Linked DNA regions of Halalkalicoccus sp. CG83. Each later gene encodes a partner of the first gene's protein in a complex. Links are inferred from orthologs where the notes say so. Each region holds a gene or a part of one and is shown in the gene's direction. Other genes may lie near its edges. The genes, in order: dph2 and V0Z78_RS14550.

The links.
Region 2: the proteins of dph2 (region 1) and V0Z78_RS14550 are in contact, whole or in part, in a crystal structure (PDB 6Q2D), measured with the Methanobrevibacter smithii proteins. The link is inferred for Halalkalicoccus sp. CG83 from one-to-one orthologs. Residues at the interface, in WP_011954460.1 of Methanobrevibacter smithii: Met1, Met3, Tyr4, Pro28, Glu29, Gly30, Leu31, Met33, Phe58, His80, Thr124, Gln126, Ser179, Gly180, Asn181, Phe182, His183, Leu185, Tyr201, Asn202, Phe211, Ile215, Arg291, Asp295, Asp296, Gln298, Met299; in WP_011954157.1 of Methanobrevibacter smithii: Pro482, Asn483, Lys484, His485, Tyr553, Asp555, Glu556, Glu559, Leu560, Leu591, His592, Glu593, Asp594, Ala595, Val596, His597, Arg598, Gly599, Pro600.

Annotation. Positions count from the first base shown.
Region 1 is NZ_JAZDDH010000001.1:2,060,781-2,075,237, forward strand. Bases 4,464-7,399 are described here. They hold dph2 (diphthamide biosynthesis enzyme Dph2), read left to right. Parts: upstream 4,464-5,371; coding sequence 5,372-6,427; downstream 6,428-7,399. Other genes in these bases: V0Z78_RS10740 (MBL fold metallo-hydrolase), read right to left, coding at 4,464-4,521; V0Z78_RS10745 (YlbF family regulator), read right to left, coding at 4,661-5,062; V0Z78_RS10755 (HalOD1 output domain-containing protein), read left to right, coding at 6,754-7,053; V0Z78_RS10760 (SDR family NAD(P)-dependent oxidoreductase), read left to right, coding at 7,174-7,399. Outside these bases: V0Z78_RS10725 (FAD-binding and (Fe-S)-binding domain-containing protein), read left to right, coding at 1-2,189; V0Z78_RS10730 (tautomerase family protein), read left to right, coding at 2,189-2,554; V0Z78_RS10735 (hypothetical protein), read right to left, coding at 2,739-3,632; more of V0Z78_RS10740, read right to left, coding at 3,691-4,463; more of V0Z78_RS10760, read left to right, coding at 7,400-7,881; V0Z78_RS10765 (alpha/beta hydrolase), read right to left, coding at 7,968-8,897; V0Z78_RS10770 (DUF7139 domain-containing protein), read left to right, coding at 8,995-9,891; V0Z78_RS10775 (cell division protein FtsA), read left to right, coding at 9,943-11,001; V0Z78_RS10780 (hypothetical protein), read left to right, coding at 11,176-11,565; V0Z78_RS10785 (METTL5 family protein), read left to right, coding at 11,587-12,210; V0Z78_RS10790 (rhomboid family intramembrane serine protease), read right to left, coding at 12,183-13,841; V0Z78_RS10795 (DNA-directed RNA polymerase subunit L), read left to right, coding at 14,096-14,389; imidazole glycerol phosphate synthase subunit HisF, read right to left, coding at 14,448-14,457. UniProt on the Methanocaldococcus jannaschii protein: Catalyzes the first step of diphthamide biosynthesis, i.e. the transfer of the 3-amino-3-carboxypropyl group from S-adenosyl-L-methionine (SAM) to the C2 position of the imidazole ring of the target histidine residue in translation elongation factor 2 (EF-2).
Region 2 is NZ_JAZDDH010000002.1:198,188-212,682, forward strand. The notes cover bases 178-3,151. They hold V0Z78_RS14550 (elongation factor EF-2), read left to right. Parts: upstream 178-558; coding sequence 559-2,745; downstream 2,746-3,151. Other genes in these bases: V0Z78_RS14545 (DUF5781 family protein), read right to left, coding at 178-330; V0Z78_RS14555 (ArsA family ATPase), read right to left, coding at 2,914-3,151. Outside these bases: more of V0Z78_RS14545, read right to left, coding at 1-177; more of V0Z78_RS14555, read right to left, coding at 3,152-3,858; V0Z78_RS14560 (3-dehydroquinate synthase II), read left to right, coding at 3,954-5,126; V0Z78_RS14565 (DUF7575 domain-containing protein), read right to left, coding at 5,113-5,529; V0Z78_RS14570 (hypothetical protein), read right to left, coding at 5,588-5,731; V0Z78_RS14575 (hypothetical protein), read right to left, coding at 5,805-5,945; V0Z78_RS14580 (AIR synthase family protein), read left to right, coding at 6,037-7,059; thiD (bifunctional hydroxymethylpyrimidine kinase/phosphomethylpyrimidine kinase), read left to right, coding at 7,056-8,423; V0Z78_RS14590 (5-formyltetrahydrofolate cyclo-ligase), read right to left, coding at 8,490-9,203; V0Z78_RS14595 (patatin-like phospholipase family protein), read right to left, coding at 9,244-10,239; V0Z78_RS14600 (cupin domain-containing protein), read left to right, coding at 10,340-10,711; DNA mismatch repair protein MutS, read left to right, coding at 10,760-13,432; DNA mismatch repair endonuclease MutL, read left to right, coding at 13,429-14,495. UniProt on the Methanocaldococcus jannaschii protein: Catalyzes the GTP-dependent ribosomal translocation step during translation elongation.

The DNA of each region.
Region 1 (14,457 bases):
TCGCCGGTAGCGAGGGGACGCTCGCGATCGTCACCGAGGCGGAGGTCTCGCTGGAACCCGTTCCGGAGACCAAGGCGATGGCGCTTCTGACCTACGACGACCTCATCGACGCGATGGAGGACGTCGCGCCGATCCTCGAACACGATCCCTCGGCCGTCGAGGTGATGGACGACGTCCTGCTGGACCTGGCTCGCGAGACCGAGGAGTTCGCGGACGTCGTCTCGATGCTGCCCCCCGAGGCCTCCTCCGTGCTGCTCGTGGAGTTCTACGCCGAGGGCGACGCCGAAGGGATGACGAAGGTTGCGGGCCTGCTCGCGGATCGGGTCCCCGACGCCGAAAGCGAGGTCGAGCCGGGCGACGATCCCGTCCGGACCGAGGCCCCGATCAACGCGACCGCCGCGATGGAGGCTCACGACCACGAGGAACGCGCGACGTTCTGGAAGATGCGAAAGAGCGGGCTTCCGATCCTGCTCTCCCGGACGACGGACGAGAAGCACATCTCCTTCATCGAGGACTGTGCGGTCCCGCCTGAACACCTCCCGGAGTACGCCCGCGAGTTTCAGGAGATCCTCGAGGACAACGGCACGTTCGCGAGCATCTACGCCCACGCCGGCCCCGGGGTACTGCACGTCCGCCCGCTGATCAACACAAAGGAGATCGAGGGCGTCGACGCGATGGTCGACGTCGCCGACCGGGTGACCGACGTCGTCGCACGGCTTGGCGGCTCGGTCTCGGGCGAGCACGGCGACGGCCGCGCACGCACCCAGTGGAACAAGAAGCTCTACGGCGAGCACCTCTGGGAGGTCTTTCGCGACCTCAAGACTGCGTTCGATCCCGACTGGCTCCTGAATCCGGGCTCGGTCTGTGGCGACTTCGACATGAGCGAGAACCTCCGTCACGGTCCCGACTACGAGTTCGAGATGGGGTTCGAGCCGACGTTGAACTGGGAGAACGAGAACGGCTTTCAGGGCATGGCCGAACTTTGCCATGGGTGTGGCGGCTGTCGCGGCCCCCAGGAGACCACCGGCGGCGTGATGTGCCCGACGTTCCGCGCGAGCGAGGAGGAGATCACGAGTACGAGGGGACGCGCGAACTCGCTCAGACAGGCGATGAGCGGCGACCTCCCCGACGGCGAGGAGCTCTCGGAGGAATTCCTCTCGGAGGTGATGGACCTCTGTATCGGCTGTAAGGGCTGTGCGAAGGACTGTCCCAGCGAGGTGGACATGGCGAAGCTGAAGGTCGAACTCACCCACGAACACCACCAGCGGGAGGGGGCGAACCTCCGCTCGCGCGTGTTCGCGAACGTCGATACGCTCTCGAAGCTCGGCAGCGCGACGGCGCCGGTCTCGAACTGGCTTCCGGAGCTGCCTGGCGCCCGTCTAGCGATGGAGAAGACGCTGGGGATCGCCCGCGAGCGGACGCTGCCCGCGTTTCACCGCGAGACGCTGGTCGACTGGTTCGAGGATCGGGGCCCGCAGGTGAGCGAGGCCGATGCCGAGCGAAAGGTCCTGCTCTTTCCGGACACCTATACCAACTACAACCACCCCGACGTCGGGCGAGCGGCGGTGCGGGTGCTCGAGGCGGCGGGCGTCCACGTCCAGCTGGCGGAGGGCGTCGTCGACAGCGGCCGTCCGCCGTTCTCGAAGGGCTTTCTCGACGTCGCCCGCGAGCGCGCCGAGGAGAACGTCGCGGCGCTCGCCCCTCGGATCGAGGCGGGCTGGGACGTCGTGGTGGCCGAGCCCTCCGACGCGGTGATGTTCCAGCTCGACTACCTCGATCTCCTGTCCGGAGACGCCGTGCAGTCGGTCGCGATGAACACCTTCGGGGTCATGGAGTACCTGAACGCCTTCGGACTTGACGTACCCGAGGGGAGGGGATTGCTCACCTACCACGGCCACTGCCACCAGAAGGCCACGAAGAAGGACCTCCACGCCGCCGCGGTGCTCGAACGCGCCGGCTACGAGGTGGACGCGCTCGACTCGGGCTGCTGCGGGATGGCCGGTTCGTTCGGCTACGAGGCCGATCACTACGCGATGAGCCGGGCGATCGGCTCGATCCTCGTCGACCAGGTCGAGGAGAGCCCCGCGGACAGGGTGGTCGCGCCGGGGGCGTCCTGTCGCAGCCAGCTCGACGACCTCGCGGGTGAGGAGCCGCCCCACCCGATCGAGGTGCTCGCGGAGGGGCTCTGATGCCGTTTCTCCAGTTCGACTGTAGCGCGGTCATGACCGAGGGGGAGAAGCAGGCGTTCGTTCGGCAGGTGACCGACCAGTACGCCGAGCACATGGACGCCGAAACGAACCACGTCGCGGTCGCGATCCGCGAGCGCTCGACCGCCGAACTCGCCATCGGACGCACCGGTTTCGACGAGCCCTGTCTCGTGCTCGACGCCGACGTCCGACGGGGCCGCGAGTTCGAGCAGAAACGCTCGTTCGCGCTCGCGGTCATGGGACTCGCCGCCGACACGTGGGGGCTCCGCGATCCGAACATGAAGGTAGTCTTCACCGAACACGCAGGCGAGGAGCTGATGGGCGTCGACCGCGTCGGATCGGAGTGACCGGCGGACGAAAGTGATTGAACTGTCGAACGGTAGCTCTCGTTTGTGGCTTCTCGATAGAACCGTATTGACGATCTGATTCGACGTACGTTTTCATCTGTGTCGATAAATAGCCGCTCGTCTATCTGCGTCCGTTCGGTCCGTCGTCTCGAGATGGGACGGATTCAACGACTTCCGTCCGTTACTAGATCGCGAGGTCGGTGTCGATCGCCGCACCGTTGAACAGCGCCTTCACCCGCTGGACCGCCTCGCAGTCGGCCTCCGGCGCGTTCTCCATCAGGACCGTCTCGCTGGGGAAGAGCCGTTCGCCGACGATCAGTCCGTGATCACGGGCCGTCCCGCCGGTGACGGTGAGGTAGATGCCGACGCCGGTCTCGGCGATGGCCGCCTCCTCCTCGGCCACGTCGGGACCGGGATACCGGAACTCGATGCCGTCGGCGATCTCGGTCCCGAGCACCGCCTCGACGAGCCGTTCGTACCGCGGCGAGATGCACAGTGGGCCCTCGTAGTCCCGGAGGAACTCCCGGGAGAACGCCTCCGCGAGGTCGGGACGGCCCATGAGCGTGTGGTGGACGGTGTCGCCGAGGCCGGTAACGACCCTGACGTCCGTGTCGTGGGGATCGATCCGCTCGTTGAGGTCGTCGATCGAGGACAGCGGCTCCGGGCGGAGCGAGACGACCTCCTCGAGGACGAGGTCGGCGCTGTCGAACCCCACCGCGAACTCGTGTTTGCGCAGCGCGCGGAACGGCTCCTCCCGCCCGACGAGTTCGAGTTCGAGACCCTCGTGTTCGAGGGTGAGGCTGTCGAAGACGATCCGTCGGGGTTTGCCCGTACGGTCGTCGCGGACCAGCGTGTACTCCGGTCGGGTCGGGTCCGAGAGATCGCTGTACTCGGCGAGGCGATCGTAGACGGTCGTCTCCTCCTCCGCCCGTCCCTTCGTGATCGCCTTCTCGTATCGGAGCGTCGAACAGATCTCGTCGGCCACCTCGGCCGTGCCGGTCAGGGTCGCGAGCCGGTCCAGCACCGCCTCCAGCGGTCGACCCTTTCGCGGAACGGCCACCGGGATCGTCGCTGTCATCACCGTATCGAGGAGTGGGTCGCCTAAACGGGTTGTGTTTGCGCCCTGTGACGCCTCCCTACAGGTCCACGCGACCGCCGATCTCCGTGATCTCCAGCCGTCGGGGGTACTCGAAACTCGCGGCGTGTCGGTGGAGCACCGTCGGGTCCGCCGTGAGCCCGCGCCACATGTCCCAGTGACTGGGCAGGAGTCGATCGAGCCGGAGGTGGTTCGTCGCCTCGATGATCTGGTTCTCGTCGTTGTACCACTTCGTTCGCGTGGGTTCGCCCGTCTCGGAGTCGGGTATCATGCCGACGGTGCCGAACGCGAGCACCCCGAGGTCGATGTCGTAGTCCTCTCCGACCGACTCGAACTCGCCGGGGCGGGCGTCGCCGCCGTGGAAGAACGTACCCGCCTCGTGTTCGATCACGTAGCTTACGGGTTGGGTCGCGTCGGGGTCGTTCGCGGGCTCGACGTTCACCGTGAAGGAGCCGATCTCGTGGACTTCGTCCTCGTCGATAGCGACGAACTGGTCGTCAGCGACGTTCCAGGCCTCGCCCCATGCCTCCTCCTCGCGAGCGACCGCGAGGCTGTCCTCGGGGGCGTACATGGTCGCGCCGGTGTTCTCGAGGATCGGCGCCTGGCTCGGCCCGTGGACGTGATCGGTGTGTTCGTGGGTGGCGAGCAGCGCCGTCGCCTCGTTCACGTCCTCGGGATCGAACGGGATCGGAACCATCCGGACGGTCCGCGGCGGATCGCCGGTCCCGAGGTACGGGTCGATGAACAGCGTCGTCCCGTCGCTCGCCTTGAGGACGAACCCGTTGCAGCCGAGATACCAGATCGAGACGCCCTCGGGAGCGGTCCTCTCGATCTCGCGTACGAGCCAGTCGCCCCAGTCGCTGTGTGTCACGTTCCCCGATGCACCCACCGCCGGCGTAAGTGTTGCGCTGTCGGAGACGCGTCGGAGCGAGCTTCCAGACGCTCGATCGTCCGCTCTCGTTCCCCGGACTCACGTGACCACGACGAAACGGACGGGTACGGTGCGGCGCTCAGTCCTGACAGCAGCCGCCGGCCTGCTCGCCGAAGTCCATCGAGAGCGGCTCGGAGATCGCCTCGTTGATCGCCTCCAGCCGAGCGTCGAGTTCGGCCTGGGCCTCGAGGTAGTCGGCCATCGAGGGGATCTCGTGGAGCTCCTGCTGGGCCTGCTGGAGCTCTCTGAGGTCCTCCTGGGTGGCCTCGCCCGTCTGGCGCGCGAGCATGAACTCCTGGCGGAGCTCCTCGAACTCGTCGATCCTCCGCTGGGCCTCCGGGTCGTTCTCCACGCGGGTCCTCGAGTCCTCGTAGGCCTCGTACTCCGGCAGATCGGTGATTGCCTCGCCGAGATCGCGGGCGAGATCGGTGACGGCGGGGGCCTCGGCGTTCTCGACGGCGTCGGTGGATTCGATACTCATCGCCGGTCGTTAGGGGTGTGGCCGTTTAGGTGTGCCGGAAGCGGTGGATTCGGGATCGCAGAGGCCCTCGTCCACGGTTCGACGGGCGTCGGGACGCAGGACGCGGGCCAGCGGTCTCGCCAGTGGGGATCGTTCCCGACCGACGCCCCGTGCTCGCACGAAACGGTCGAGGCGTTGCGCTACGAGTGGGCCGGACGCGGGATCGCTCGCCATCGGATGGAGATGCCGAGGCCATCGACGCGCCATCCGGCATCGAGCGGGTCCGGCTGAAACGCCGTCGTTAAACGCCCTCGGCGAGTACGTCCGGTAATGAGCCAGGAATCGACGTCGAACTACTCCGAGGGCGATCTCAGGAACACGGGGATGGCCCTGAAACACGACCGTGAGTGGGACTACGAACTCGAACGAATCGTCGAGGCCGTCGACGAGCGCGACGCAGAGAAGGTTGGACTGCAGTTTCCCGAGGGGCTGAAACGGCGCGGGCCGAAGGTCGCCGACGACCTCCGGGAGCTGTTACCCGAGAACGTGACGGTGATGATCTCGGGTCAGCCCTGCTACGGCGCCTGCGACCTCGATACGTTCCTGATGAAGCGAACGGACGTGTTCGTCCACTTCGGCCACTCGCCGATGAAGGAGTCCGAGAAGATCATCTACGTTCCGTTGTTCTCGAACGTCGAGGTCGCGCCGATCATCGAGGAGTCGCTCGCGGAGCTCTCGGATCCCGAAGAGAACCCCGCGGTCGGTCTGGTCACCACCGCCCAGCACATGAACCGTTTCGAGGAGATGCGCGCACTTCTCGAGGAGCGGGGCTACGAGGTCCACACCCGTCGTGGCGACGACCGACTCACCCACGAGGGTCAGGTGCTCGGCTGCAACTACGCCTCGGCTGACATCGACGCCGATCAGGTGCTCTACGTCGGCGGCGGGAAGTTCCACCCCCTCGGCCTGGCGATGGAGCACCCCGAGAAGAACGTCGTGATCGCCGACCCCGTCAACAACGTCGTCACGGTCGCGGACACCGAGCAGTTCATGAGACAGCGCTACGCCTCGGTCCACAAGGCGATGGACGCCGAGAAGTGGGGCGTCATCTTCTGTACGAAGATCGGGCAGGGTCGCTGGGAGACGGCCGAGAGGATCGTCGAGGAGAACGAGAACGCCTACCTGATCACGATGGACGAGGTGACGCCCGACAGGCTGCGGAACTTCGACATGGACGCGTTCGTCAACACGGGCTGTCCGCGGATCACCACCGACGACGGCCCGCGTTTTCACAAACCCATGCTGACGCCCGGCGAGTACGAGATCGCGGTCGGTAACGAGCCCCTCGACTCGCTCTCGTTCGATACGTTCCACGGAACCTGGTAAACCTACGTTCTTACGGTTCGGGTACGCGGAGCGTACCACTCACCGCAAAGACCCGGAGCGAAAAGTTCGGTACGGATTCACTGCGTTAGCCCGCCACTCGTCCATCGGCATCGCGTCTCGCTCTCGCCGATCGTCACCGGAACGATCCGGCGTGACGTCGACGAGTGCACTGGACACCACGGACCGATACGAGCACGGACTGAGCGCAATCGATATCCGTTTTGTAGCGATCATAGATAGGGAGTCACGGGATGTCCGTCATTGTTCGTATCACATATGTGTCTATTATCCTAACAACTATAACGATGTTTTATCTACTCCACTTCATGAACTCACCGAGGAACACGATCGATGACTCAGGAACCGGATGTCTCATCGAATACACGATGAACTCGAGCCAGCCCGCTACCGAGGCCGTGGTGGATGCCGTGGCCACGGTTTCTGACACCAGCGCAGAGGAACTGTCCCCTCTCTACGAAGCGGTTGAAACGGATGCCCTCGACCAGTTAGTCGCTCCACGGATACACGAAACCTCGCGTACCGATGTGACAGTGGAATTCACCTACAACGAGAAGCTCGTATCCGTGAACGGGCAGACCATCAAAGTCTACCCGTTAGAGGCGTAGGACGTACCGCTACGTATCGCTGAAGGAATCGTCTCTGCTTCGGATCTCCGGGAGTTCCGTCGTTTCGTCGGTCGACGCACGAGCGTCTATGGACGTCCGGTTCGTACCCAACGGAACCCAATGTCACGAACCGCCGTCGTCGCCGGTGTCGGTCCAAATCTGGGCGCCACGCTCGCACGAAAGCTCGCGGACGAGGGGTGTGCCGTCGGGCTGTTCGCGCGTTCCGAATCCCACATCGAAGAGCTCGAATCGGAGCTACGCACCGGGGGTGCCGACGCGCTCGCGGTACCGACCGACATCACCGACCCCGAGGCGGTCGAACGCGGCTTCGAACGCGTTCGCGAGGCGTTCGGGCCGGTGGACGTTCTGATCAACCACGCCGGCGGCGGCAGCTGGCAGGGGATCCGATCGATCTCGGCGAAGTCGTTCGAGGACGCGTGGCGCATCGGCGCCCTCGGCGGACTGCTCTGTTCGAAGGAGGCGATCGAGGACATGCTCGCCGCCGACGGCGGAACGATCGTGTTCACCGGAGCCACGTCGTCGATCCGCGGTCGCGAGGGAGCGCTCGGCTTCAGCAGCGCGAAGTTCGCCGTTCGAGGGATGGCCGAGTCGATGGCCCGCGAGCTCGGTCCCGAGGGGATCCACGTCGCACACGTCGTGATCGACGGACACGTCCAGCGTCGATCGCCGCCGGACGCCCCGGATCGCGGGGACGTGGAGACGTTACACCCGGAGGCGATCGCGGACAGCTACTGGCACCTCGTCGAGCAGGACAGGAGCGCCTGGACGTTCGAACTCGATCTCCGACCGCACACCGAGGAGTTCTAAGTCGCCACGGCGGTGGGATCGGGGACGACTCGCCGTCCGATCGACGAACTCCGCCGAGTCGACGAACCAACCGGGCGGCGGCCGGCTCACTGGAGCGTGGTTCGGAGCTCCTCGCCGACCGTCTCGAGGCCGTCCCGGGCGGCGTCCAACTGATCGAGCAGGCTCACGAACCCATGGATCATCCCCTCGTACTCGTGGTGTTCGACCGGGACGCCCGCCGACTCGAGCCGATCGGCGTACTCGCGTCCCTCGTCGCGAAGCGGGTCGAAGCCCGCCGTCAGGACGGTCGCCGACGGCAGTTCCGAGAGATCGCGTGCGAGCAGCGGCGCGAAGTAGACGTTCCGGTGATCGACCGGGTTCGGGACGTAGCGCTCGAGGAACCACTCGACGCTCGCGCCCTCGAGCAGGTAGCCCTCGGCGTTTTCCTCGTGGCTCGGGAAGTCGTGGACCGCGGGCGAGGCGACGGCGGGATAGAGTAGCGACTGGTGGGCGATCTCCGGGCCATCGTGGTCGCGACTCATCAGGGTCACGGCGGCCGCGAGGTTGCCCCCGGCGCTGTCGCCGGCGAGCGCGATCCGATCGGGATCGCAGTTGATCCGATCCGCGTGTCTGGCGGCCCACTCCGTCGCGGCGTAGGCGTCCTCGACGGCCGCCGGAAACGGGTGTTCGGGCGCGAGGCGATAGTCCACCGAGAGCACGGCACAGTCGGCGGCGTTCGAGAGCGCCCGGCAGACCCCGTCGTAGCTCTCCAGCCCGCCGAGCACCCAACCGCCGCCGTGGAGGAAGACGACCAGCGGGTGGCCGTCTCCGGCCGGGCCGTAGAGCCGGACTGGGATCGGCTCTGCCGGCCCGCCGATGGCGAACTCCTTGACGCGGTCGACGTCCTCGCCTCCGCCGGCGAACAGTTCCTCCAAGCGAGCGCGTGCGCTCTCGACCGAGAGTCCGTACGTGGGTGGCATCCCCATCGCGTCGATGGTCTCGAGCAGCGCCTCGGCCTGCGGGTCGAGTTCGGGCATACGCCTCGTTCGGACGGTCCCGACTTAACGCCCGTGCCGACATTGTTTCAACGTCGTCCGCCAGAAGATATTGATACTACTGCGTCGTATTCGGCGCATGACTCCGGACGCCCACGCAGCCACCCTCCTGGAGTGGTACGAACGCTACATCGGCGAACCCGACGCTGAGACCGACGTCTACCTCGGATTCGGTCTGTTCTTCGTCGGGATCGCGCTCGCGGTCGTCGGCCTGGCGCTGTTCCTCTGGAGCGCGGGTCTCGAGGCGGGTTCGGCGTTCTACTGGAACCTGCGGCAGGTCGCGATCGTGCTGGCCTCGCTCGGTCTCCCAGCAGGGATGGTCGGGATCGTCGTCCTCCTGCCCGTCGACCGGCGGGCGCTCTACGCGGCCGGCGGTGGTCTGGCGGTCTGTGGGCTCGCGATGGTGTTCTTCGTCGCGGTCTACCCCGCCAACTGGAACGTCCAGTCGGCCGCCGACCACAGCGCTCTGGGGATCGCGCTCTACGCGATCGGTCTGGTGGTCGTGCTCGCCTCGACCGCCGCCGCGCTCGTCGCCTACCAGCTCGAACGGTCCCGACCCGCTCCGAGCGAATCGGGAGACGACCCGCGCGAGGAGATCACCGACGAACGGGTCGCACGCGACATCGAGCACGCGATGGAGGACGTGACGCTCACGTGGGGCGGCGTCCGCCGAAAGGAGACGCGGAAGCTCGCCGTCGACGTCGGTACCGAGGAGATCGATCGCTCGTCGTTCGACCGCGTCGAGGCTACGAGCACGCGAGCGGCCGGGACGGACGTCGAGAGCGCGGTCGCGAGCATTCGGGGACTTCGGGGCGGAAACGAGAAACAGGCGACCGGCACCGGCACCGACGATCAGGCCGCGGCGCTCGTCGAACTCCGGGAGCGTAAGCACGCGGAGGCGATCGCGACTCGCGATCCTCCCCTGAAACGGCTTCGGTCGCGGGTCTCGGAACTGCTCGACCGACAGGGCAGATAATTTCATTCCTTTACCAGATAGATTTATTACCTATTAGCCTATCGTACACGTATGGCTAAAGGACTCGACGTCGGAACGATGAACATCCTCTCGGGCCGACAGGACGGCTCGGACACCGTCTTCGTACAGCAGCGAAACAGCTTCGTGGAGATCGAATACAGCGACATGGCCGAACAGATGCTCTCGCGGAGCGACGTCCTCCACATCCGCAAGGGCGACACGGTGTACGTCGTGGGCGACGACGCGCTCACGTTCGCGAACGTGTTCAACAGGGAGACGCGCCGCCCGATGCAGCACGGCATCCTCTCGAGCAAGGAGCAGTCGGCCATCCCGATGATCAAGCTCATCACCGAGCAGGTCGTCGGCGAGCCCAGCCATCAGGGCGAGCGGCTGTTCTTCTCGAGTCCGGCGGATCCGATCGACTCGGAGCTCTCGACGCTGTATCACGAGAAGACGGTCGAGTCGTTCCTCACGGACATGGGCTACGACGTCGAGCCGATCAACGAGGGAATGGCCGTGATCTACTCGGAGCTCGCCGAGCGGAACTTCACGGGCCTTGGCATCAGCTTCGGCGCGGGCATGACGAACGTCTGTCTCGCCTACTACGCGGTGCCGGTGATGACGTTCTCGGTGGCTCGCGGCGGCGACTGGATCGACGAGCAGGCCGCCCAGGCCACCGGAACGCCTGTCGACAAGGTCACCTCGATCAAGGAGGACGACTTCAAGCTCGACTTCCGCACCGACATCGGCGGCGTCGAGGGCGCGCTCGCGATCTACTACGAGAACCTCCTCGACTACGTCATCGAACAGATCTCCCGCGAGGTCAACGAGGAGGACGTCGAGGAGGGCCTCGACGTTCCCGTCGTCGTCACCGGCGGCACCTCGAGCCCGCGCGGGTTCGAGGCGCTGTTCGAGGAGCACCTCGAGGGTGCGAACATCCCCTTCTCGATCAGCGGCGTCCAGCAGGCCAACGAACCGCTCTACAGCGTCGCCCGCGGCGCGCTCGTCGCCGCCCGCTCGGACGAACACGAGGCCGACGCCGACCGGCGGGCCGCGGCCCCCGACGGCGGCGAACGGGCCGACGGCGACTCGAAACCGGCCGAGAACTGACCGTCCGCGCGGCGACCGGCGCGTGACCGTCCCCCCGTAACGTTCTCTCGAGGCACGCTTCGAACGAATCGTGACTCGTCTCTTCGACGAAGCCACCTCCGCTTCCGGACCGCCTGTATAACCACTACGCATCCGCAAAGGTTTTTGTATATCCGCCGTGTATCGACTCCCAAGATGAGTACGTCACAGCGACCCGCCGTCGAAGGCTGCCGGCCGGAGGAGGCCACCCCCGTCAGGCTCGAGGCCGAGGCGCTCCATTCGACCGCACCGGACTACCTGCGCGAACTGAAGGAGGAACTGACCGACGAGCGTCTCGTTCCCGCCAGACTGGTCGTCGAGGTCTGCTTCGACGAGGACTGTTCGCTCTCGACCCAGGAGGAGGCCCAACGCGTTCGCGATCACATCCGCGCGGCGGCGTTCCTCGGGGCCGGCACCCTCACCGTGTCGCTCGACGACGTCGCGAACGAGCACAAGGTCCGTCCCGCGCTCGCGGCCTGCGCCGAACGGGCCCGGCGCGACGGCGTCGTGCTCGAGGTCGACGGACCGCTCTCGATCGAACCCTAGCCGATCGACTCGGATCCGCGAATGGGATCGAAGCGGGCGCTGGAACGGGAGCTCTCGCGGGTCCGCGGGTTCGAACACCCGCGCGTCGAACTCGAACAGTATCCCACCCCGGCGGGGATCGCCGCCCAGCTCGTCCACCTCGCGGACCTCCAGGGCGACCTCGAGGGCTGTGTCGTCGACCTCGGTACCGGAACCGGCGTGCTCGCGCTCGGCGCCGCGCTACGCGCCCCCGAACGCGTGATCGGCCTCGATCGCGATCCGGCCGCGCTCGCGCGGGCACGGGAGAACGAACGCCGGATCGATCCTCCCCGGGGGGTGGAGTGGCTCCTCGGCGACGGCGGCCGACCGCCGCTGTGTCCCCTAGGTACGACCGTGCTCACGAACCCGCCGTTCGGCGCCCAACGGGGCCAACGACACGCTGATCGACGATTTCTGGAGGGTGCTCGCGGGTTCGCCGACGTGATCTACTCGATCCACAACGAGGGGAGTCGCGAGTTCGTCGAGTCGTTCGCCGCGGACAACGGCGGCGAGGTCACCCACGCCTACGAACTCGCTTTCGATCTCGAGCGGCAGTTCGAGTTCCACGAGGAGGAGCGCCGGACGATCCGCGCGGAGTGTTACCGATCGGCCTGGCGCGACGTGTAGCGCTCCTCCTCCGCGATCGGTATCGCGGTGTCGCCGTAGACGGCGTAGAGGACGTCCCCGTCATCGCGTTCGTCGCCGTTCTCGTTCCCGTCCTCGGCCGCCTCCTCGCGGACGAACTCGATCCCCTCGACGGTCACGCTCTCGCCGAGATCGGGCATGTGAGCGCGGTCCTCCCCGTCGACGGCGATTCGGAACCCGTCGTTTCCGGCGAGGACGGCGACCTCGTGGCCGTCGATCGATCCCGGGGCGACGACGGGTTCGGAGGCGTAGGCGAGGGTGCGCTCGCCGTCGTGTTCGAGCCAGATCCGGTAGACGCGGTCGTCGTCGACGACCCAGCCCTCGCGTTCGGCCTCGATCCTCTCGCTCCAGGTCAGGCCGCCGATCCTGACGCTCCCCTCGCCGTGGGTTCGGAGTTCGGCCCTCGTCACCTCCTGACTCCAGACGGTTCGCTCCTCGCTGACGACGATCACCCCGCTCGCGGTGACGTCCGTCGCCTCGCCGAACGCCTCGACGTCGACGACCGAGAACGTCCGGTTGGTGATCTCCTCGTCGTAGAAGACGGTGTAGTCGCCCACGGTGACGGCCTCGTCGGGCGAGGCGCCGTCGACCGCGGTGAGGTTGAGCGGGACCGCGACGAGACACATGCTCACGAGCGGGAGCATCAACAGCAGGACGGCCGTTCGACGGTAGCTCAGGGTCCCGACGAACTGGCGATCGCTCGCGGCCAGTGCCGCCGTGACGAGCGTGGCGAGCGCGATGACGAGGGCGATACCGAGCGCCCGGTAGAGAACGAACGTCTCGGCCCCCCTCACCCACCAAACCACCCACAGCGAGAGACTCAGACCCACGAGCAGGGATCCGAGCCATAGCCGAAGGGGGTCCGGGCGGGTCCCCCGGCGATGCAGCAGCGCGGCCCCGACGAGCACGCCGAGCAGGAAGCCGAGCGCGTGGCCCTGGACGGCGATGCCGTACCACCACGGCGGGGAGACGCTCGCGGTCGTCTCGACGACGGCGATCGGTTCGTCGAGCGCGGCGGCGACGGTGCGGAGCGCGCTCCTCGCCGCGAGCGCGACCACCACGAGCAGCGGGTAGCGGACGAGCACGAAGCCCGCGAACGCGAAGACGACCCCCGAGAAGCCGATCACCGGCCCCCAGGTGAATAAGCTGGTGAACACGCCGAGGCCCAATACGGACGACGGAAAGAGCACGAACGCGCGGAGTCGGGGGTCGGCGTGCCACGCCCCGTCCTTCGTGCCGGGGTAGTGACCCCAGACGTACTCGGCGAGCGGGGCGAGGATCGCCGCGGAGGTGAGGTTGCCGAGGAGGTGGCCCGGACCCACGTGGGCGAAACTGGCGAACAGCCAGCCTGCCAGGTAGAAGTACGACCACGCGGAGAAGGGGATCGCCAGCGGCTCCGTCCAGCGGACCGCCCCCTCCTGAACGACGAGGTAGACGAACAGTACGAAGCCCAGCGAGAGGATCGATCCCCACGGGACGCCGAGGTAGAACCGCGAACGAAGCCTCTCGAGCCACCTCGTCTCGGGGTCGAGTCGCCGGAGCACGAGGACCGACCCCAGAAGCGCGAGCAGGAGGAGCGTCCGCCAGAGGAGGGTGTACCGCGAGTCGAGCATGTGGTCAGTCGGGGGCCGATCGAATTGAGGGTTGTGTCCCCTCACCTTCGATTTCGAAGTCACGAACGTTATGGATATCGTCGTATAAGGAGTAAATAACAGTCAACGGTTTGACTGCTGCCGCCGTAGGTGGTGAACGCTGGCACGTACCGCCAGCACGGGGATCGTGCCTCTGACACCCGGTTGCCCGCCGGGAACCGCCCCGTTTTCGCGCGTTCGAAAGCTTCAAACACGCCACGAGCGAAGCCCTCGCCATGGAACTACGCGTCATCACTCGCGAGGATCAGGAGCTCTCGATCGAGATCGGGGGCGAGGATCACACGTTCATGAACGTACTGAAGGGAGCGTTGCTGGAGACCGACGGCGTGGTCGCCGCGACCTACGACGTCAATCCCGAGCAGTCGGGCGGCCAGACCGACCCCGTCCTGACGGTCACCACCGAGCAGGGGGTCGACCCGCTCGACGCGATCGGGGAGGCCGCGGCGTCCATCCGCGAAACGACCGACTCCTTCCGCGACGCGTTCGCCGACGCCTCCGCCGCGGCCTGAATCACCTCCGACTCCTCCGGACCGATCCCGCGAACCCGAGACGACGATCGACGCGTCCTCAGAAGCGG
Region 2 (14,495 bases), on another replicon or contig:
CGCGAGCTTCCGGCGCTCGACCGTCCGCCCGGTGAGCGCGAGAAAGAGCGCCTCGTCGGTCGACTGGGTGTGCGATGGGTGGGCCTGCTCGTTTCTGTGCATGTGAGCGAACTCGTGGAGCGCGAGTTCGCGGGCCATCGCGCTGGTGGCGGCCTGTCGGGAGATGTTGAGAACGTGGTACTCGCCGGGATGCGAGGTCCAGGTGCGCTCGTCGGGGTCCTCCCGGATGCGGACCTGGACCGGGAGTGAGAGGTCGTACTCGGTCTCGAAGACGTCACGAGCGCTCAGAAACGGGGAGGGCGGGGCGGCACCGGTCACGTGCACGTCCATGGTTACCGGTAACACGGGGTCCGAGACGTATTACTATTGTGTTAGGAGACGGCGATAGGGTCACCCTGAGGCGTCGAAACGGCCGGTCGGGCAAGGGGGCTCGATTCCCGTCTCGACGGCGCGTGCGGTTCGGCGACACGTCGCCGTCGAGGTCGCACCGTCGATCGTTCCGGTCCGGGCTCGCGAAAAACACTACGCTTTTCACGCCTCTTCCGATAGGAGACGGTAATGGGTAGACGCAAGAAGATCGTTCAGGAGTGTGAACGGCTGATGGACAACCCGGAGCACATCCGGAACATCGCCATCGCCGCACACGTCGATCACGGCAAGACGACGCTGACGGACAACCTGCTCGCCGGCGCGGGCATGATCTCCGACGAGACCGCCGGCCAGCAGCTCGCGATGGACACCGAGGAGGACGAACAGGAACGGGGCATCACGATCGACGCCGCGAACGTCTCGATGACCCACGAGTACGAGGACACCAACCACCTCATCAACCTCATCGACACGCCGGGCCACGTCGACTTCGGGGGCGACGTCACCCGTGCGATGCGCGCGGTCGACGGCGCGCTCGTGGTCGTCGACGCCGTCGAGGGCGCGATGCCCCAGACCGAGACCGTCGTCCGGCAGGCGCTGCGCGAGGGCGTCAAGCCCACGCTGTTCATCAACAAGGTCGACCGGCTCATCAGCGAGCTCCAGGAGGGCCCCCAGGAGATGCAACAGCGCCTCGTGTCGGTCATCGATGACGTCAACGAGCTCATCCGCGGAATGACCGAGGACATGGACGACATCGACGACTGGACCGTCTCCGTCGAGGACGGGACGGTCGCGTTCGGCTCGGCGCTCTACAAGTGGGGCGTCTCGATGCCGTCGATGCAGCGAACCGGCATCGACTTCGGCGACATCATCGAGCTCGAGCGAAACGGGAACCGCCAGGAGCTCCACGAGCGCACGCCGCTCTCGAACGTCGTGCTCGACATGGTCTGTGAGCACTTCCCCAACCCCGTCGACGCCCAGCCTCGACGTATCCCGCGCATCTGGCGCGGCGACGACGAGTCGGACATCGCGGAGACGATGCGGCTGGTCGACGACGAGGGCGAGGTCGTCCTGATGGTCACCGACATCGGTATCGACCCTCACGCCGGCGAGATCGCCGCCGGTCGCGTGTTCTCCGGTACCATCGAGAAGGGCCAGGAGCTCTACGTCTCGGGCACCGCGGGGAAGAACCGCGTCCAGTCGGTCGGCATCTACATGGGCGGCGAGCGCGAGGAGGTCGAACACGTCCCCGCCGGCAACATCGCCGCGGTCACCGGGCTTCGGGACGCGATCGCAGGTTCGACCGTCTCCAGCGTCGAGATGACGCCGTTCGAGTCGATCGAGCACATCTCCGAGCCCGTCATCACGAAGAGCGTCGAGGCGAAGAGCATGGACGACCTGCCGAAGCTCATCGAGACGCTGCGCCAGGTCTCGAAGGAGGATCCCACGATCCAGATCACCATCAACGAGGACACCGGCGAGCACCTGATCTCGGGTCAGGGCGAGCTCCACCTCGAGGTCATCACCCAGCGCATCGAGCGCAACCAGGGCATCCCGGTCAACACCGGTGAGCCGATCGTCGTCTACCGCGAGGCGGTCCGCGGGGCGACCGAGACCGTCGAGGGGATCTCGCCGAACCGCCACAACCGGTTCTACCTCACCGTCGAGCCGCTCTCGGAGGAGATCGTCGACCAGATCAAGCTCGGCGACGTCTCGATGGACATGCCCGAACAGGAGCGCCGCGAGGCGCTCCAGGAGGCGGGCATGGACAAGGACACCTCCCAGAACGTCGAGCACATCTTCGGCACCAACGTCTTCATCGACGACACGAAGGGGATCCAGCACCTCAACGAGACGATGGAGCTCGTCATCGAGGGGCTCGAGGATGCCCTCGACGAGGGGCCGCTCGCGGCCGAGCCCGTCCAGGGGACGCTGATCCGGCTGAACGACGCGCGCCTGCACGAGGACACCATCCATCGTGGCCCCGCACAGGTCATCCCCGCAGTCCGTCGGGCGGTCCACCGCGCGCTGATCCACGCTCGCGTCTCGCTGATGGAGCCGATCCAGAACGTCCGCATCGACGTGCCCAGCGAGCACATGGGTGCTGCGAGCGGCGAGATCCAGGGTCGACGCGGCCGCGTCGACGACATGTACCAGGAGGGTGACCTCATGGTGATCGAGGGGATCGCCCCCGTCGGGGAGATGATCGGCTTCTCGAGCGACATCCGCTCGGCGACGGAGGGTCGTGCGTCCTGGAACACCGAGAACGCCGGCTTCCGCATCATGTCCGACAACCTCCAGCGCGAGAAGATCATGGAGATCCGCGAGCGAAAGGGGATGAAGCTCGAACTCCCTGAGGCCGTCGACTACTTCTAAACGGACCTTTTTACGCCTCGGGGTCGCGAAGCGACCCCCTCGCCACAAAAAGCTCCACCAAAAAAGGCCGAGAGCGCAACAGGCGCTCTCGGTCCGCCAGCGGTGGACCGCGAACGGTACGATCCGAACGATCGGATTGGGATGCAGAGATAATGCAGTCGGACGACCCTACACGCCGAGCCGCTTCGCGATCGCCTCCAGGGACTCGATGCCGTGGACCTCGCCGACCCGGTCGGGGAGCGTCCGAACGTCGAGGCCGGCGAAGCGCTCGTCGATCTCAGCGAGGCGCTGTTCGTGGAGGTCCTGGCGGGTACGACACCGCTCGCAGTCCTCGTCGATCTCCTCAAGCACCCGGTTGACGACGGCGGTTCGTACCGGCAGACCCGCCTCGTCCAGCCGTTCGACCAGTCGCTCGGACTCGCTGATCGCCATCGTCTCGGGAAGCAACACGACGCGGAACTCGGTCCGATCGGGGTCCTTCAGCAGGTCGCGGGCGCGCTCCATTCGCGCCTTCAGGTCGGCGAACCCGTCTCCCTCCTCGCTTCGCCGTCCGCCGCCGAAGTAGTAGGCCGGCCCCATCGTCATCCGCTTCGCGGAGTCCGCGAGCCGCTGGACCTGCCCTCGGACCGAGAGCGTCTTCTTGAGGGTGGCGCTCATCACGTCGGGCAGGTCGAGCAGTCGCAGGGTGTGGCCCGTCGGCGCGGTGTCGAGGACGACGTACTCCCAGCGCTCGGAGTCGGCGAACTCGACGAAGACGTCGAGCGCCGCCACCTCGTCGCCGCCCGCTGGCACTCCGGCGCCGAACACCTCCTCGACGTCCTCGTCGTCGAGCTGGAGGCCGGCCGACCGCAGGTCGGCTGCGAGTCCCGAGGCCAGTTCGCGGTACTGCTCGGCGCGCTCGTCGGGGTCGATCTCGGCCGCCCACAGCCGGGGGCGGACCTCCCGGGGCTCGCCGCCGAGGTCGGTCTCGAACGAGTCCGAGAGCGAGTGGGCCGGGTCCGTCGAGAGCACGAGCGTCTCGTGGCCCGATTCCGCGAGCGAGAGGCCCGTCGCGGCCGCACAGGTGGTCTTGCCGACGCCGCCCTTCCCGCCGTAGAGAACGAACTGGGTCACCTCGATCGATAGGGGGGCGGAACGTAAACCTCCCCGGCCGGCAGTCGTCGGTACGGTTCGCCACGTTCAAGCCCGCGCCGTTCGAGCGGGAGGGTATGACACGATCCGTCTGGCTCAAGGCCGACGACGCCGTCGGCGACTGGGAGGCGCGCAAACGCCGAATCACCGCCGGCCTCGAGGCGGGGGTGGACTGGGTGCTCGTCGACGAGGGCGACGTCCAACGGGTTCGGGAACTCGGCGCGGTGAACGTCGCTGCCTTCCGGTCGGGCGGCGACGTCCACGTGATGGACGTCGAGGAGGCCGAACCGCCCGAGGTGGAGGCGACCGTCGTCGGGAAGAAGGGCGAGGGCGACGGGACGGTCGATCTCCCCGAGGACTTCTCCGGCTCGGCGGACCTCTCGGAGCTTCGGCGCGAGAGCGACGTCCCGCAGGGGGCGTACGTCCGCATCCTCGACGAGTACTACGAGGCGTTCGCCGAGGAGGCGGCCCAGGAGGCCGAGTACACGTTCGTGATCGGCGAGGACTGGACGATCATCCCCCTCGAGAACCTCATCGCCCGCATCGGCGACGAGACGGAGCTGATCGCCGGCGTACAGACGCCCGAGGAGGCCCGCACCGCATTCGAGACCCTCGAACGGGGGGCCGACGCCGTCCTGCTCGACTCCGACGATCCCGACGTCATCCGCGAGACCGTCGCCGTGCGCGATCGCTCCCGGCGGGAGACGCTCGAGCTGGAGTGGGCCGAGATCACCGAGGTCGAGCAGACCGGCAGCGCCGACCGGGTCTGCGTCGACACCGGGAGTCTGATGGAACACGACGAGGGGATGCTCGTCGGCTCGATGAGTCGGGGGCTCTTCTTCGTCCACGCCGAGACCGCCGAGTCGCCGTACGTCGCCTCGCGACCGTTCCGAGTGAACGCCGGCGCCGTCCACGCCTACGTCCGCACGCCCGACGGCGGAACGCGGTACCTCTCTGAACTGGAGAGCGGCGACGAGGTCCAGATCGTCGACGCCGAGGGCAACACCCGCGAGGCGATCGTCGGCCGGGTGAAGATCGAACGCCGACCGATGTTCCGAATCGAGGCCGAGACCGATGGCGGCGACCGGGTGGCGACGCTGTTACAGAACGCGGAGACGATCAAGGTCCGGACCCGTGATGGTCGCAAGGCCGTCACCGACCTCGATGTCGGCGACGAGGTGCTGCTCTACCACGAGACGGTGGCGCGTCACTTCGGCGAGGCCGTCGAGGAGCGAATCATCGAGAAGTAGGAGCGGGCTCCTCGGCGTCGGCCGCGGCGCTCGGGAGCGGTTCGGTACACCAGTGACAGAAGTCGAGTTCGAGTTCCTCGTCCAGTTCGTGACCACAGTGAGGGCATCGCCGGCCCTCGACGCGCTGTTTCGTCCGGCTCGCCTGCCAGTAGGCGTCGCCCGCGCTGAACGCGATCACCGCGAACAGGGCGAGCTGGGCCTCGAACGGGAGCTCGGACGAGAGCGCGAACGCGCCGCTCACCGAACTGATCCCCTCGACCATCCCCTCCGGAACGAACAGCACCACCGACAGAACGACCATCCAGAACCAGAGCAACGCCCGGAACCACGACCGAAGATAGACGTGGCCGAGACCGGGCATGACGATGGCGAGGACTGCCGCCAGCCACGGCCGTTTATGCATATTTCCGGTCACTACAGCGGCGTGAGCACCCCGGCTACTTAACCGGTTCGGCCTCGGCTCAGATCCCCAGGAGCCGTAGAACGACGCCAACGAGGACGATGAGCAGGCCGAGACCGATCCCGATTCCCGGAATCGGCACCGGCAGGAGACCGATTCCGGCCACGATACCGAACAGGATGACCAGCGACGAGATTCTGACCATGGTCGAGGTTCTCGCGTCCGGCCCAAAGGGGTTGGGCCGGCGCTCGCCGTCCCCCGACCCGCGGCCGTCGACGTCAGTAGCCCAGCCAGCGGCCGACGACGCCGGCGATCACGATCAGCAGCGCGACCAGGAAGGCGACTCCCGGGATCGGGATCAGGCCGGCGATCCCCGCGACGATTCCGATCGCGATCGCGACCGTCGAGGCTCTGACCATGTCGTCGTTCGTCGCGAGCGACGGAAAGGGGTTGGGCCGTCGTTCGCCAGTCCATCACCATCGCTAAGTATCACAGGGTTGTTACCCCGGTATGAGCGATCTCGGCAAGGTGGATCGGGCGTTCTTCGACGAGTACATCTACCCGAACCTCGGCGCGGACCGCGACGACGTGAGCCTCGCACCGCAGCACGGCGTCGACTTCGGCGTGATCGAAACCGGAGGGAGGGCGATCGCGCTCGCGACCGACCCCGTGTTCGTCATGCCCTCGCTGGGGTTCGACCGGGCGGCGTGGTTCGCCTTCCACATCCTGATGAGCGACGTCGCGGTCTCGGGGATCCCGCCGACGCACCTCTCGGTCGACCTGAACCTCCCCGCGGAGATCACCGACGAGCAGTTCGCTACCGTCTGGGAGACGATGGACGAGGAGGCCCGCGAACTCGGCGTCTCGATCGTGACGGGCCACACCGGTCGGTACGCCGGCTGCAACTACCCGATGGTCGGCGGGGGCACCGCGCTCGCGGTGGGCGATCCCGGCGACCTCGTTCGGCCCGACGGCGCCCGCTCCGGCCAGAAGGTGCTGATCACGAAGGGGCCGGCGATCGAGGCGACCGGCCTGCTCTCGATCCAGTTCGAGGAGATCCTCGATCTCGAGGACGACGTGATGGCGGCGGCGAAGGACCGCTTCTACGACATGAGTCCCGTCAAGGACGCGCTGGTGGCCTCGGCTGCCGGGCCCGTCACCGCGATGCACGACGCCACCGAGGGAGGCATCTACGGCGGTCTCCACGAGATCGCCCGCGCCGGCGGCGTGCGCATCGACGTCGAGCGCGACGCGATCCCCGTCCTCGACGGCGTTCCGGAGACCTGCGCGGCGTTCGACATCGACCCGTGGATCTCGATCAGCGAGGGCACCCTGCTGTTGACCGTCGAGGAAGAGGGCGCCGCGGACGTCCTCGCCGCGCTCGAGAGCGAGGGGGTCCCCGCCGCGATCGTCGGCGAGACGAGCGAGGGCGAGGGCGTCCACTTCGACGGCGAGGCGGTCGAGCGTCCCGAGCGCGACCCCTTCTGGGCCGCCTTCGAGCAGGGGATGGCCGAACTAGAGGGCGAGCAGTGACCCGCGAACCGGCTCCCCAGGCGCCGCCGGTCGCGCTGACGATCGCGGGCAGCGACTCCGGCGGAGGGGCGGGGATCCAGGCCGACCTGAAGACGATGGAGGCCCACGGCGTCTTCGCGACGACTGCTCTGACCGCGATCACCGCCCAGAACACCCGCGGCGTCGAGCGTTCGCACGTCCTCCCGCTCGAGGAGATCGACGCCCAGTTCGACGCGGTCGTCTCCGATTTCGACGTCGGTGCGATCAAGACGGGGATGCTCGCGACGAGCGAGGTGGTCGACCTCGTCGCCGAGAAGCTCGCGAGCTACGACGCGCCTGCCGTGATCGACCCAGTGATGGTCGCCGCGACCGGGGATCGGCTGCTCGAACCCGAGGCCGAGCGCGCCTACGAGCGGCTGATCGCCGAGGCGACGCTCGTCACCCCGAACGCCGACGAGGCGGCCGTCCTGACGGGCGTCGAGCCCGAGGACGCCGAGGACGCCCGCGAGGCCGGCGAGGCGCTGGTGGAGACGGGCGCGGAGGCCGCGCTCGTGAAGGGCGGGCACCTGCCGACCGAGGAGGTGAAGGACGTGCTCGTCACCGCCGACGGCGCGCGAACGTTCGAACACGCCCGTATCGAGACCGAGGCGAACCACGGCTCGGGCTGTACGCTGGCCTCGGCGATCACCGCCCGACTCGCCGCCGGCGAGGACCTCTCCGAGGCCGTCGAGGGATCGTTGGCGTTCATGGAGCGCGCGGTGCGCTACTCGCTCGACGTGGGCGAGGGGCCGGGTGCGGTCCACCACCTCGCCGACCTACGAAACCGGGCCGAGCGCGAACCGACCGCCGAGGCCGTCCAGGGGATCGTCGACCGCTTCGGCGAGGAGAACGTGCGCGCGCTGGTGCCCGAGGTGGGGATGAACGTCGTCGGTGCAACCCCCTACGCCGAGGACGTCGGAGAGACCGCCGCGGTCGAGGGGCGGATCACCCGCACCATGAGGGGGATCAGTCCCAATGGAGGGGTGCGCTTCGGCGCGTCGAGCCACGTCGCGCGGTTCCTCCTCGCCGCCCGCGAGTTCGATCCCGCCCTCCGATTCGCCGTGAACTGCCGGTTCGACGAGGACGTGGAGCGGGCGCTCGGAGCGCTCGACGCGCCGAGCGCGGAGTTCGACCGTACCGGGAAGCCCGACGGCGTGAAACGCGAGGATGGGGGTGCGATGGAGTGGGGCGTCCGGCGGGCGTTCGGCGACGGGCACGAGGACGGGGAGACGCCCGCGGCCGTGATCGACCGCGGCGAGGTGGGCAAGGAGGCGATCGTGAAGCTCGTCGCCCCGGACGCGGAGATCCTGGTCGAGCGGACGCTCGCGGTTCACGACGCGCTCTGAAGCGGGGGTACGGCTCCTAGAGGACGGTCGTGGCGTTCGTTCTCGGGACGTCCTCGAGGGTCGCTCTCACTCCTCGATCTCGCCCTCCAGACGACGGAGGACGGGAATCTCGTCGAGTCGTTCCTCCGAGAGGAGCGACCAGTCGATCCCCGCGGGCTTCCCGCCGGCCTCGGTCCGAATCGTCCGCTCGGGTGTGACGATCAGGTCCATCGAGACGTCGTGAGGCTCGATATCGACGTCCTCGTCGACGACCTGCATCCCGTGGACGGTGGTCGCCGTCGGGGTGTCGTCGGTCACGAGGTCGAGCTCGCGAAGGACGGCGAACTCCAGATCGGAGTAGCCCTCGCCCTTGCCGATTCGCGCGCCGTCCTCGGTGACCGCTACGCTGCCGGAGACGATCAGATCGATCTCGGGCATCTCGTCGGGCCCGACCGGAACGCCGTGATCCGAGACGCCCGAGACGGTGGTCGCCTCGTCGATATCGCTGACCTCCGCGGGATCGAGTTCGAGAAACGGCTTCTCGTCGCGGAGACGTGGCTGGGCCATGTAGAGGGTCTTTCCCGCCCGGAGAGCCCGCCTTCGTACGGGAAGCTGTGGGGCGTCGGGGTTTGCCTTCACCGTCCGAGCGTCCGCCCACTCGGGCCGGTCGGCCAGCGGCCGGGCGGCCTCATCGGCCCCCGCGAAGTTAGGGATGCGCCCGTGGGGCGGGAACGGAAAGCGCGCTTCGCCGCTCTGCTCGAGAGCGTCCCAGATCCGCTCACGGATCGTCGGTTTGTCCATGCCGCCGCCTTCGCGAGCGGGAGCAAAAGGGTGGCGCGTCTCAGCCGCGACGCTCGGCTCGCTCGTCGAGGAAGCGCTCGGCGCGCCGAGCGCCGCGCTGCATCAGCCGTTCGATGAACTCCGGATCGCGATCCAGTTTCGAGGACGTCGACAGCTCGCCACCCATCTCGATGAACTCGACGTCGACCGGCTTGTACTCCCCCGAGAGCGTCCCCTCCTCGACCCACTCGTTCACCTGCTCGATGAAGTCGACCTCCTGGTAGAGCGAGAGGTTGCCCGCGAGTTCGTTGCGGCGGTCGGCGATCTCCTCGAGCGACTCGGGCACCTCGTCGCGGCGTCGAGGGTTGATCTGAATGATCCAGATCTCGTCGGGCTTGTCCTCGAGATCGCGGGGCTCGAGGAACTCCCGGATCGGCGGGTTCTGGCTGAACAGCCCGTCCCAGTACCAGTGGTCGTCGATCTCGACCGCCTCGAACAGGGTCGGGATCGCCGCCGAGGCGAGCACCGCCTTCGACGTGACCTCGCCGTTTCGGAAGGTGGCGAACTCGCCCTCGGTGACGTCGGCCGCCCCGACGATCAGGTCGAGGTCGGCGTCCGCAGCGAGGTCGGGCACCCGCTCGAAGTCGATGTGCGACTCGAGCGTGTCGAGAAAGCGCCGTCGTCCGACCGACGTGAAGGGCACGTCGTAGGGGCTTGCCTCGAGAACCGGCCAGCCCCGCTCGGCGATCTCCGCCGTTCGGACGGTCCACTCGTTGGCCATTCGATCGAACAGGGAGCGGGCTGCCATGTCCCGCCAGACCCCCTCGAGGGTCTCGATGGCCCGTTCGGCGTCGCCGTCGAGCAGCCCGTACCAGGCGGCGGCCGCACAGACGGCGCCCCCCGAGGTGCCGCTGAGCGCGACGGGCTCGAACGAGCGATCCTCGCGTTCGCGGAGGAGGCGCCCGAGCACGCCGGCGGTGAACGCCGTGTGGCTTCCCCCGCCCTGACAAGCGATCGCGACGCGATCCGGGTCCTCGGCGTCGGTATCGGTGCTCATGCGCGTTGATACGAGCGGCCTGGCTCTTAGTTCAGGGTGATGCCAGAGGAACCGAACGCCGACGACAGCGGTTAACCGATCGGGGCCGTATCGCCGAGCCATGACGAACGACTACGGCATGATCGACGTCACCGAAGCCGAGCGGACGCCCTCCGCCTCGTCGGGGACCGACCACGTCGACCTCGTCTCCGAACTGGGCTGTACGGAGATGCGCCCGAAGCTGTGGGAGCTCTCGCCGGGCGATACGATGAGCTACCACCGCCAGCGCGAACAGGAGGAGTTCTACTACGTGCTCGAGGGGCCCGCGCGGATCCGTATCGGCGACGAACGGATGGACGTCCCCGAAGGGACGGCGATCCGGATCCCGCCCGAGACCCCCAGACGGGTGTTCAACGACACCGACCACGAGCACCGCTGGTTGATCGTCGGCGCGCCCCCCGTGGAGAACGACGGCGAGGTGTTCGAGGAGTAACGCTCCGGACCCAACACGGTTTTAGCCCTCACGGTCGACCCTACGGGCATGACAACGGGCGGAATCGTCGGGGAGTTCCTCTCGCTGAAGGAGGGGACCGACGCCGACCTGCTGGCGATGCAGTGTGGTGACTTCTACGAGTTCTTCGCCGACGACGCCGAGACCGTGGCCGAGGAGCTCGATCTCCGGGTCTCACAGAAGTCCTCGCACGGTTCGTCGTACCCGATGGCCGGCGTCCCGCTCTCGGAGCTCACGCCGTATTTGAAGGCGCTCGTCGAGCGGGGCTATCGCGTCGCCGTGGCCGACCAGTACGAGACCGAGGACGGCCACGCCCGCGAGATCACCCGCGTAGCCACGCCGGGCACCTTGCTCGAGACGAGCGACGACGACGCCCGTTATCTCGCTGGGATCGTCCGCGTCTCCGAGGGGCTCTACGGGCTGGCGTTCGCCGAGGTGACGACCGGGCGATTCCTCGTCACCCGTATCGAGGGCGAGAACGCCGTCGAACGGGCGATCACGGAGTGTTACCGTTACGATCCCGTCGAGGTGCTTCCCGGCCCCGACCTGCGGGAGGACGAGGGGTTCCTCGAACGACTCGAAGAACGGGTCGACGCTTCGGTGGCGCTCCACGAGACGAACGCCTTCGCGCCCGGCGCGGCGACCCACCGCACCCGCGAGCAGTTCGGCCGCGAGACGCTCGCCGGCCTCGGACTCGAGACCGAGGGACCGGAGGTCCGGGCGGCGGGCGCGGTGCTCTCCTACGTCGAGGAGACCGGCCTCGGTGTTCTACCCTCGATGAGCCGGCTGCAGCCCTACCGGCCCGACGACTACGTCGCCTGCGACGTCACCACCCAGCGCAACCTCGAACTGGTCGAGACGATGACGGGCCACGGCGGCTCGCTGTTCGCGACGATCGATCACACCGCCACGGGGGCGGGCGGACGACTGCTGAAGGAGTGGCTCAAACGCCCCCGGCGGTCGCTCGGCGAGCTTCGGCGCCGCCAGGACGCGGTCGGCGCGCTCTGCGAGTCGGCGCTCGCCCGCGAGGACCTGTGCGGGACGCTCGGGGGCGCCTACGACCTCGAACGGCTGGCGAGTCGCGCGACCCACGGGAGCGCGGACGCCCGCGCCCTGCTTCGGGTTCGCGATAGCCTCGCACTCCTCCCCGCGATCGCCGAGCTGATCGAGGGTGACCGGCGCCTCTCGGAGTCGCCCCTCGTCGACGTGCTCGATCGGCCCGATCGGGAGGCGACCGCCGACCTGCGCGAGGAACTCGACGAGGCGCTCGCGGAGGAGCCCCCGAAGACCCTCCGCGAGGGCGGCCTTCTCACCCGGGGCTACGACGAGGAGCTCGACGCGCTCATCGAGGATCACGAGGCGGCCCTGGAGTGGATCGAGACGCTCGCCGGTCGCGAGAAGAACGAGCACGGACTCACCCACCTGCAGGTCGACCGGAACAAGACGGACGGCTACTACATCCAGGTCGGGAAGAGCGAGGCCGACGCGGTGCCCGAGGACTACGAGCAGGTGAAGACGCTGAAGAACTCGGTTCGCTTTACCACCGACGCCCTCGAGGAGCGCGAACGCGAGATCCTCCGGCTGGAGGAGAAGCGCGGCGAGCTCGAGTACGAGCTGTTCTGCGAGCTTCGCGATCGCGTCGCTGAACGGGCTTCACTGCTGCAGGACGTCGGGCGAGCCTTCGCGGAGATCGACGTTCTAGCGAGTCTCGCGACCCACGCGGTGGAGAACCGCTGGAGCCGTCCCGACCTGGAGGAGGGAGACACACTCGACATCGAGGCCGGCCGTCATCCCGTCGTCGAACGCACGACGGAGTTCGTCCCGAACGACGCTCGACTCGATTCTGAACGAGCCTTCCTGATCGTCACCGGCCCGAACATGTCGGGGAAGTCCACCTACATGCGCCAGGTCGCGCTGATCGTTCTGCTGGCCCAGGTGGGAAGCTTCGTCCCCGCCGAGCACGCCCGGATCGGGCTCGTCGACGGCATCTACACCCGCGTGGGCGCGCTCGACGAGCTCGCACAGGGCCGCTCGACGTTCATGGTCGAGATGCAGGAGCTCTCGAACATCCTCCACTCCGCGACGGAGGACTCGCTGGTGATCCTCGACGAGGTCGGGCGAGGGACGGCGACCTACGACGGCATCTCGATCGCGTGGGCCGCCACCGAGTACCTCCACAACGAGGTGCGCGCGAAGACGCTGTTCGCGACCCACTACCACGAGCTGACGGCGCTCGCGGAGCACCTCGATCGGGTCGAGAACGTCCACGTCGCGGCCGAGGAACGAGACGGCGAGGTCACCTTCCTGCGGACGATCCGCGAGGGGCCGACCGACCGTTCGTACGGCGTGCACGTTGCCGGCCTCGCAGGCGTCCCCGACCCCGTCGTTTCCCGATCGCGCGACGTGCTCGATCGGCTGCGCGAGGAGAAGGCGATCGAGGCGAGAGGATCGGGATCGGCGGGATCGGACACCCAGCAGGTGGTGTTCGACGTCGGCTCCGGGCAGCTACGGACCGCGACGACCGACGGCGGCGACGGCAGCGATGGAACCAACACGGAGAACGGCGAGGACGACTCCGACGACGCGCTCGATCCCGAGTCGGAGGCGGTCCTCTCGGAGCTCTCGGGGATGGAGCTCGCGAACGTCTCGCCGGTCGAGCTCATGAGTCGGGTCCAGGAGTGGCAGGGGAGGCTCCCGAGATGACTCGCCCCGAGATCCACGAGCTCGACGCCGCGACCGTCGATCGGATCGCCGCCGGCGAGGTGGTCGAGCGGCCCGCCTCCGTGGTGAAGGAGCTCGTCGAGAACGCCCTCGACGCCGACGCCTCCTCGATCACCGTGGAGATCGATTCCGGCGGCGTCGACCGGATCCGCGTCGTCGACGACGGAATCGGGATGACCGAAAACGAGCTTCGGACGGCGGTGAAACAGCACACCACGAGCAAGCTCCGCGACGCCTCCGATCTGGAGGCGGGGATCGAGACGCTGGGCTTTCGCGGCGAGGCACTCCACACGATCGGCGCGGTCTCCCGGACGACGATCACCACGAGGGCGCGCGGTACCGAGGGTGCGGGGACGAAACTCATCCTCGCGGGCGGCGAGGTCGAGTCGGTCGAGCCCGCCGGCCCGCCGACGGGCACGGCGGTCGAGGTGAGCGACCTCTTCTTCAACACGCCCGCCCGGCGGAAGTACCTCAAGCGCGAGGCGACCGAGTTCGACCACGTCAACACCGTCGTCACGCGGTACGCGCTCGCGAACCCGGAGGTGGCGTTCACGCTCGAACACGACGGCCGCGAGGTGTTCTCGACGACTGGACAGGGCGGGCTCCGCGCGACGATCCTCGCGGTCTACGGCCGGGAGGTCGCCCGCGCGATGGTGCCGATCGAGGACGTAGTCGAGGGTCCCCTCGAGGCGATCACGGGCTACGTGAGCGACCCCGAGACCACCCGCTCGAGCCCGACCTACGTCTCGACGTTCGTCAACGGCCGGTACGTTCGCAGCGGGGCGCTCAGAGGGGCGGTCGTCGACGCCTACGGCACGCAGCTCGCGCCCGACCGCTATCCGTTCGCAGTGCTCGACCTCTCCGTGCCGGCCGAAACCGTGGACGTCAACGTCCACCCCCGCAAGATGGAGGTGAAGTTCGAGGAGGAGGCCGCGATCCGCGAGCAGATCGAGGCGAGCGTCGAACGGGCGCTGTTGGATCACGGGCTGGTCCGCGCCTCGGCCCCGCGCGGCCGCTCGGCGCCCGAGGAGACGACCGTCGCGCC